2 regions of the Microbacterium wangruii genome follow, and region 2 is predicted to be linked to the other one. Evidence: predicted binding sites of a transcription regulator. Region 2 holds the regulator's gene; the other holds the start of a gene.

Region 1 (4,259 bases), 1.4 Mb from region 2:
ACGTTCATCGACTTCGGGATGATGGGCGAGGTCACCCCGACGCTGCGCCGAGGGTTGCGCAGGCTCGTGATCGCTGTTGCCGCACGCGATGGGAAAGGCCTCGTCGACGGCATCCGGGATGTGGGGGTGCTGCTGCCCTCGGCCGACACCCGTGAGCTGGAGCGGGCGATGACGCAGCTGTTCGCGCGCTTCGGCGGGATGGGCTTCGCTGAGCTGCAGCAGGTCGATCCCCAGGAGTTCCGGGACTTCGCGGTGGAGTTCGGTGACGTGGTGCGGGCGATGCCGTTCCAGTTGCCCGAGAACTTCTTGCTGATCATCCGGTCGATGTCGCTGGTGTCCGGCGTATGCAGCTCGCTGCAGGCGGACTTCAACCTGTGGGACGCGGTCGAGCCGTACGCCGGCCAGCTGCTGCGCGACGAGCGGGGCAATGTGCTGCAGGACGCTGTCACGCAGGCGGCGTCGACGGCGTCGATCGCGGCAGGGCTGCCGCGGCGGATCAACGACGTCATCGAGCGGATCGACGAGGGCGCGATCGCCGTCGAGACGCCGCGGCTCGACCGGCGGCTGGCGCGGCTCGAGCGGGCGGCGCGGCGGGTCGTGTCGGCCATCCTCTTCGGCGGTCTGCTGGTGGGAGGGGTGCTGCTGCGTCCCGCCGAGGAGGCGTTCGGCACTGTGCTCATGGTCGCCTCGGTGCCGCCCCTGCTGCACGCCCTGTTCGCAGGGATGGTGGGCCCGCGCGGTCCCGCCTGAGGCGCCGCGGGGCGGTGGAACGGCGGAGCCGCGGGGAACGGTGGAGCGGCCGGCTCAGGTGGTACCCGGCTCGGCACGCTCCCGGCACCACTCGACGAACTTCTTCGCGCGACCATCGGGAGCGAAGTGCACCTCCCAGAGGTTCACCCAGTTGGTGTCGCCCGGGTAGTCGATCGTGCCGCGGATGATGCCGAGATCATCGTTCTCGATCAGTACGTCGAGATCGTGCTGCGGGTCGGCGCCCTCGGATTCCGGCCATGCAGCGAGGATCGCGTCGATCCCCCGCGCGGGATCGGGGTCGTCGGGCCGGAACCAGTATTCGGCATCGTCGGCGAAGATGGCGCGGACGTCGTCGGGGTTCTCGGTCTGCCAGGCGGTGATGTAGCCGTCCAGCCAGGTGCGTGTTCTGCTCATGGCGATGGTCTACTCCGGGGTGCGGACACTGCGCAGTGGGATTGACAGGCGGTCGGGCGGTTCGGTCGGGCGGTTCGGTCGGGCGGTTCGGTCGGGCGGTTCGGTCGGGCGGTTCGCCTCAGAAAGGCGCCGGATCGAACTCGGGTTCGGTGGCGAAGGCGACCTCGCTGACCGGGCGGTCGATGTACACCCGACCGGTCGGGGAGGTCCACCTCAGCACGCCACCGGCGTCTTGCTGGACGCGCCAGGGAGAGTGGTGCTTGCCGCTGTGATGTCGTCTGCAGAAGTGGGCGAGATTCGCGATCGCGGTCGGTCCGCCGTGCGCGTGATCGATGGTGTGATCGATGTCGCACAGACGCGCCGGTATCCGGCAGGCGGGGAACCGGCAGTGCTGATCGCGCGTGCGCAGATGCCGGCGCATCTCTTCGGAGGGACGGTAGCGGTCGACGGCGAGAACGGCGCCCGAGACCGGGTGGGTGAGGATGCGGTCCCATCCGGGTGCCCCGGCCGCCAGGGTGCGCGCTGTCACAGCGTCGATCGGCCCGTGCCCGACGAGGGTGGTCGGCTCGAATGGGTCGGCGACATGATCGCCGATGAGCGTGAGTACCGGCACCGTGACCTGGATGTTCGCGCGGATCGCCTCACGTCCGCCCGGGATCGATACCGAGGAGGGCATGCCGGTGAGCAGCAGATCGCTCAAGGCGTCGGCCCGCAGCTCATTCAGGGTGCGGGTGTCGGGGGTGGCATCCGACGGGACGTCGTCGACCGGGAGGAGCGCGTCGTCATCGTCCGAGGCGCTGCGTGCGGTCTGGGCGATGCGGGCGATCTGCGAGATACGGTCGTACGCGCCGTGGGCGAGTGCGGCGGGGAGGATGGCGACGAGTTCGGCCATGCCGTCGTCGAGGTCGGTGAGGGAGACGCTGCGCCGCAGCCGTGCCTGCCGGTGGCGCTCGTCGAAGGTGGTCTCGGCGAACCACTGGGCGCGCAGCCGCGCGATCGGCGCCACCCGCGTGGCCGCTTCGGATTCGGCGTAGGGCAGGATGGCGGCTTCGTACTTGGCACGCAGTTCAGGACGCGCGATGATCGCGCCGTTGCCGACGATGACCCGCACGTGGGCGCTGGAGATGCGGCCCGCCTCGAGCGACGCGAGGGTGGCCGGGTAGTCGTTGACGAGGGTGGCGGCATCAGCCATCTGGCGCTGCACGGTGCGGTCGCTGACCCGCCAGGCGGCGGCGATCTCGGATGCCGCGATGCGGTGCGGCATCTCGGCTTCGGAGCGGTGCTGCAAGCCGGCATCCATCACCCAGTCGTCGACGATGGCACCGCTCGCGGCGAGCAGCCGGGCCTCGTGCGCCTGCAGGCGTGCCATCTGCTGCCGCACCCCGACGAGGTCGGGAAGCACCTCGCCGAGCCGGTCGACAGCACGCGCAGCGGCTTCGTCGGCGGGGAGGTACCTGGTTCTCGGCATGCATCCATTGTCGCGCAACCCTAGGACATTTGTTCGAGTAACAGCAGTGCCTGTGGATAACGTGCAACGACGAGCGGGGCGCCCAGCCAGCGGTGCGGCCGCTCGGGGGGAGTCAGGCGCGAATCTCACGGGGGCGGCGCAGGAGCGCACGGAGCCCCAGTCCGATCGCCGCCACGACGATCGCCGTCAGGATCGGTCGCATCGCCAGTGCCGGCTCGAACAGCGCCATGCGGAAGACCCCGAGCCCGTAGTCGAGCATGTCGGCGGGGCTTTCCGCCAGCACGCGTGAGCCGACTGCATTGGTCAGGCCGGTGACGACGGCCGGGGTCACCCACACGATGACGATGGCGGCGATGGCCGCGATGACCCTTCCCGCCGTCGACACTCCCGTCCACGTGATCGCCGCGCCCACCAGCACGGCGGGCACCCACTGCACAAGCCACAGGGCAGCGGGGAACTCCGGGGGAAAGGAGCCGAAGGGCACGATGATCGCAGACAGCCACCCGCCCGCGGCGGCCGAGCCCACCGCGAGACCGATCAGCGCGCCGGCCTGCGGCGCGGTCGCGATGAGTGTGGTCGCTGCCAGGCCGATGGCGATCGTGAGCACGCTGCCGAGGGTCAGCCCCGTCACATAGATCGCCGATTCTGTGCGCTCCTGCAGCGTTGCGGCCACCGTGGCGGCGGTCTGCGCGACGGCACCCAGCTGGACGAGGCCCACACCCGCAAGCAGAAAGCCGGTTGCCCGCCGTCTCGAGCGGGCGCCGAGCGCGCGGCCGCCGATGCCGGCGAGGGCAGCACCCACGACGATCACGGAGAGGATCAGCCCCACGGCGTATTGACTGAACGGCAACAGGATGATCGGCGGGACGCCGGGCGTGAACGCCCACAGGTTCTGCGTCGGCATCCGCGCTCCGGTGAGGAGCCAGGGGAGGAGCCCGACCAGCGCGGCCGTCGCCCCGGTGAGCGGAAAGAGCCAGAGCGGACGGGTGCGCTGCGGGACCCTCTTCACCGACCCGGACGTGATGGGCTCGGGATTCATGGCTTCTTCGATGGGCTCGACGCGGACCGGCGGCGCCAGCCTACGTGCGGGTGAGCGGTGTCAGGGAGCATCACCACGGAGCCGCCCCGCCGGATCTTCCGCTGGGCTCCCCGTCGAGCGGGCAGGTGACGCAAGACGAAGGCGCCGGTGGCGGGCTGAACCCGCGCACCGGCGCCTTTCGTCGAAGCTCAGTACCAGCCGACGGACTGCGAGTGGCCCCAAGCGCCGCACGGAGATCCGTAGCGCCCGGAGATGTATCCCAGGCCCCACGCGATCTGCGTCGCGGGGTTGGTCTGCCAGTCGGCGCCGGCGCTGGCCATCTTGCTGCCGGGGAGCGCCTGCGGAATGCCGAAGGCACCGCTGCCGGCGTTGTACGCCTGGTAGTTCCAGCCCGATTCCTTGTTCCACAGCGACACGAGGCATCCGAACTGGTCGTCGCCCCAGCCGTACCCGGCGAGCATCGAGTGCGCGGTGGCCTGGGCATCGGCCGGGCTTGTGCCGCCCACGGCGCCGCCGGAGGCATAGACGGGGCTCGGGCTCGCGGGAGCGGACGAGCCGCCGGAGCTGCTCGGGCGCGCAGCGGCCTCG
Region 2 (4,259 bases):
GCTTCGCGCGCCAGGTCGCCGAAGCGCGTGCCGACGGGGTGGTCGTCCGGCCCGTGATCGTGGGCCCGGTGACGCTGCTGGCCCTGGCCAAGGCGACGGATGCCGCGCCCGAGGGCTTCGACCCGCTCTCGCGCCTGGACGAGCTGCTGCCGGTGTACCGCGCGCTTCTCGCCGCCCTGCGCGCGGCGGGCGCGGAGTGGGTGCAGCTGGACGAGCCGGCGCTGGTGAGCGAGAGCCTGCCGGCGTCGCCTGCCGCCCTCGCCGAAGCCGCGGCCCGCGCCTATGCGCTGCTCGGCGACGCCGCCGACCGTCCCGCCGTGCTTGTCGCCGCCGGCTACGGCCGGCTGTCGGCCGAGGCGTGGCGGGCGCTCGCCGCGGCTCCGATCGAGGCGGTGGCGCTCGACCTGCACCGGGGCGGCGTGCCGGAGCCCGCCCCCGGCCTCGACGGCAAGACGCTGGTGGGTGGCGTCATCGACGGCCGCAACGTGTGGCGCGGCGACCTCGCCGCCGCCTGGGAGCGACTCGACGCGCTGCGCGCCCTCGGTGCCCGCGCCGTCGCCGCAGGCACCTCGACCTCGTTGCAGCATGTGCCGCACGACGTCGCGGATGAGCCCGACCTCGATCCCCGCCTGGTGTCCTGGCTCGCCTTCGCCGACCAGAAGGTGCAGCAGGTCGCCACGCTCGCCACGGGGCTGCAGGTCGGGCGCGAGGGCATCGCCGACGAGCTGGCGGCGGCATCCGCTGCGCTCGCCGACCGGCACGCCGCCCCCGGCGTGCGCGACGGGGCGGTCCGGCCGCGAGCAGCGGCGCTGAGTCCCGACGACTACTCGCGGGCCGCAGCCGCCACGCGGGAATCCGCGCAGCGTGAGCTCGGACTCCCCGTGCTGCCGACGACGACGATCGGCTCCTTCCCGCAGACCGGCGACATCCGCCGTGCCCGCGCCGCCGCTGCGCGTGGAGAACTGACCGCCGCGCAGTACGACGGCTTCCTGCGCGACGAGATCCGCCGGGTGATCGAGCTGCAGGAGCGCCTGGGGCTGGACGTGCTGGTGCACGGCGAGGCGGAGCGCAACGACATGGTGCAGTACTTCGCCGAGAACCTCGACGGCTTCGCCGTCACCCGCAACGGCTGGGTGCAGTCCTACGGATCGCGGGCCACCCGCCCGTCGATCCTGTGGGGAGACGTCTCTCGGCCGGCCCCCATCACCGTGGGGTGGTCGGCCTACGCCCAGAGCCTCACCGCGGCTCCGGTGAAGGGGATGCTGACGGGGCCGGTGACCATTCTGGCGTGGTCGTTCGTGCGCGACGATCAGCCGCTGGGCGAGACCGCGGACCAGGTGGCGCTCGCCCTCCGCGATGAGATCGCCGACCTCGAGGCGGCCGGCATCCGCATCATCCAGGTGGACGAGCCCGCCCTGCGCGAGCTGCTGCCGCTGAAGAGCGCCGACCAGCCGCACTACCTGGAGTGGTCGGTCGGTGCGTTCCGTCTCGCCACCGCGGGCGCCGTCCCCGCCACCCAGGTGCACACGCACCTGTGCTATTCGGAGTTCGCCGTCGTCATCGATGCGATCGCTGCGCTGGACGCCGATGTCACCTCCATCGAAGCGGCCCGCAGCCGTGGCGAGGTGATCGGCGACATCCGCTCCTCGGGCTTCGCGCGCGGCGTCGGGCCAGGCGTGTACGACATCCACTCGCCCCGGGTGCCGTCCGTCGACGAGATCGCGGGCCTCCTGTGGCGCGCCGTCACCGAGCTGCCGATCGGCCAGGTGTGGGTCAACCCCGACTGCGGACTGAAGACCCGCGGCTATGCCGAGACGGTCGCGTCGCTGGAGAACCTCGTCTCAGCCGCGCGCGTGGTGCGCGAGGAGGTGGCGGTGCGGGCCTGACCTCCCGGCGGGGACGCACGAGGGGATGCCGCGGCAGTGCGGCATCCCCTCGTCATGTCACGCGGCGTACGCGCGGTCGCGGCTATACCGCGCGCAGCACCGCCACCACCTTGCCCAGCACGACCGACTCGTCGCCCAGGATCGGCTCGAACGCGCTGTTGCGCGGCAGCAGCCACGTGTGACCGTCGCGCTGGCGGAACGTCTTGACCGTCGCCTCGCCGTCGAGCATCGCCGCGACGATGTCGCCGTTGTCGGCTGTGGGCTGCGAGCGGACGACCACCCAGTCGCCGTCGCAGATCGCGGCATCGATCATCGATTCGCCGCTGACCTTCAGCATGAACAGGTCACCCTTGCCCACCAGCTGGCGCGGCAGCGGGAAGATCTCCTCCACCTGCTGGTCGGCGGTGATCGGCACGCCCGCGGCGATGCGGCCGACGAGCGGCACGAGCGCGGCGTCGCCGACGCTGGGCGCGGCATCGGCAGGATTCTCGGCGGCAGAGCCGGGCAGGTCGATCAGCACCTCCATGGCGCGCGTCTTGCCGGGGTCGCGCCGGAGGTATCCGCTCAGCTCGAGCTGATTGAGCTGGTGGGTCACGCTCGACAGCGATTTGAGTCCCACCGCGTCGCCGATCTCCCTCATGCTCGGCGGGTAGCCATGCCGTGCGATCGAGCGCTGGATGACCTCGAGGATCGCCAGCTGCTTCTCGCTGAGGCTCTTGCGCCGCCGCGTCTGCGGCTTGTCCCGCTCGCGGCCGGCCGGTGTCGCGTCGGTCATCGAGCCTTCTCCCGTCTCGCCGCGCGAGGCAGCGTCTTCGAATGTCGGAGGTCCGTGATGGGGTGCTCCTATCGAAACCGTATCCGGTGCCGGATGCCGCGGCGCAGAGGTCCACGCGTGTCGCGTGCGATTCGATATCCGACCGGTCCCGTGCTTGACACCCTAGAACATCGAAGATAACTTCGGAAAAGAACTTCGCATCCGGCCTTCCTGGCCGAAGGTCGGATGCGAAGATCGCCACAGAGGAGGACTCCATGACCACCATCCAGCTCGCCGGACCGACGTCGTCCGCCACGCGGCTGCGGCTCACCGCCCGCGGTCGCCGGGTGTTCACCGGTCTCGCCGCCCTCCCCATCGTCATCGCCGTCGGCGCCGCCGCCCTCAGTGGGGGAGGTGCACTCGCCAGCGGGGACCGCTCCGCTCCGGCCGGCTCGTTCCAGATGGTCACCGTCGCTGCGGGCGAATCGCTGTGGTCGATCGCCGAAGAGGTCGCGCCCCAGGCCGACCCGCGCGACGTCATCCACGAGATCGTGCGGCTGAACGCCCTCGAGTCCTCCGTGGTCGCCGCCGGTCAGCGACTGTCCATCCCCTGGGAGTACACCGCCGCGCCGTGAGGCCGGGTGCGAGGGCGATACGTTCCGACCTGGGGCCGAGCCCACTGATGGCCGGGCTGGCTAGCATGGGAGGGGTGATCCCGAGTCTCAACGACCTCCCCCTCCGCGACGATCTGCGCGGCCAGACGCCGTACGGCGCTCCGCAGGCGGCACTCCCCGTCGCTCTGAACGTCAACGAGAACACGCATCCGGTTCCCGACGAGGTCGCGGGCGACATCCTCGACGCCGTCGCTCGTGCGCTGCGCGACGTGAACCGTTACCCCGACCGCGAGTTCACGGCGCTGCGCGAGGCCTTCGCCGAGTACCTCGGCCACGGCCTGTCCCGCGACCAGATCTGGGCGGCGAACGGCTCGAACGAGGTGCTGCAGCATGTGCTGCAGGCGTTCGCCGGTCCCGGCCGCACCGCGTTCTCCTTCGCGCCGACCTACTCGATGTACCCGCTGTTGACGCGGGGGACGGGAGCCACCTGGGTCGCCGGTCACCGCGCGCACGACTTCACCCTCGCTCCCGACGACGCGGCATCGCAGGTCGCGGAGGCGGCGCCCGACGTGGTCTTCCTCTGCGCGCCGAACAACCCCACCGGAACGCCGCTGTCACTCGACGTGGTCGAGGCGGTCTACGAGGCCACAGCCGGTGTCGTGATCGTCGATGAGGCGTACGTCGAGTTCGCCCCACGCGACGCGCGGTCGGCGGTGACGCTGATGCCGGGGCGCGAGCGGCTCGTGGTGTCCCGCACCATGAGCAAGGCCTTCGCCTTCGCCGGAGCGCGGGTGGGATACCTCGCAGCCGATCCCGCGCTGATCGACGCCCTGCGGCTGGTGCGGCTGCCGTACCACCTCAGCGCACTCACTCAGGCGGCCGCCACCGCCGCGCTGCGGCACGCGCCGGTCATGCTGGGCATGGTCGACGAGATCGTCTCCCAGCGCGACCGCATCTCGGCGACCCTGGAGGCGCTGGGATACGAGCCCCACGAGTCGTGGACGA

What was found. The regulator LexA, encoded in region 2, represses DNA repair genes until DNA is damaged. The targets are predictions, from matches to a motif close to TCGAACANNTGTTCGA.
Region 1: a site for LexA is predicted at 2,654-2,669, ahead of QNO26_RS03720 (HNH endonuclease signature motif containing protein). Genes of this name have one in related genera too.

The regions. Positions count from the first base shown of each region.
Region 1 covers NZ_CP126742.1:794,806-799,064, forward strand. The annotation lists gene QNO26_RS03710 (ABC1 kinase family protein) at 1-750, shown strand, start outside; gene QNO26_RS03715 (nuclear transport factor 2 family protein) at 805-1,164, opposite strand; gene QNO26_RS03720 (HNH endonuclease signature motif containing protein) at 1,283-2,632, opposite strand; gene QNO26_RS03725 (hypothetical protein) at 2,745-3,671, opposite strand; gene QNO26_RS03730 (aggregation-promoting factor C-terminal-like domain-containing protein) at 3,860-4,259, opposite strand, start outside.
Region 2 covers NZ_CP126742.1:2,185,556-2,189,814, reverse strand. The annotation lists gene metE (5-methyltetrahydropteroyltriglutamate--homocysteine S-methyltransferase) at 1-1,886, shown strand, start outside; gene lexA (transcriptional repressor LexA) at 1,969-2,661, opposite strand; gene QNO26_RS10410 (LysM peptidoglycan-binding domain-containing protein) at 2,916-3,275, shown strand; gene QNO26_RS10405 (histidinol-phosphate transaminase) at 3,341-4,259, shown strand, end outside.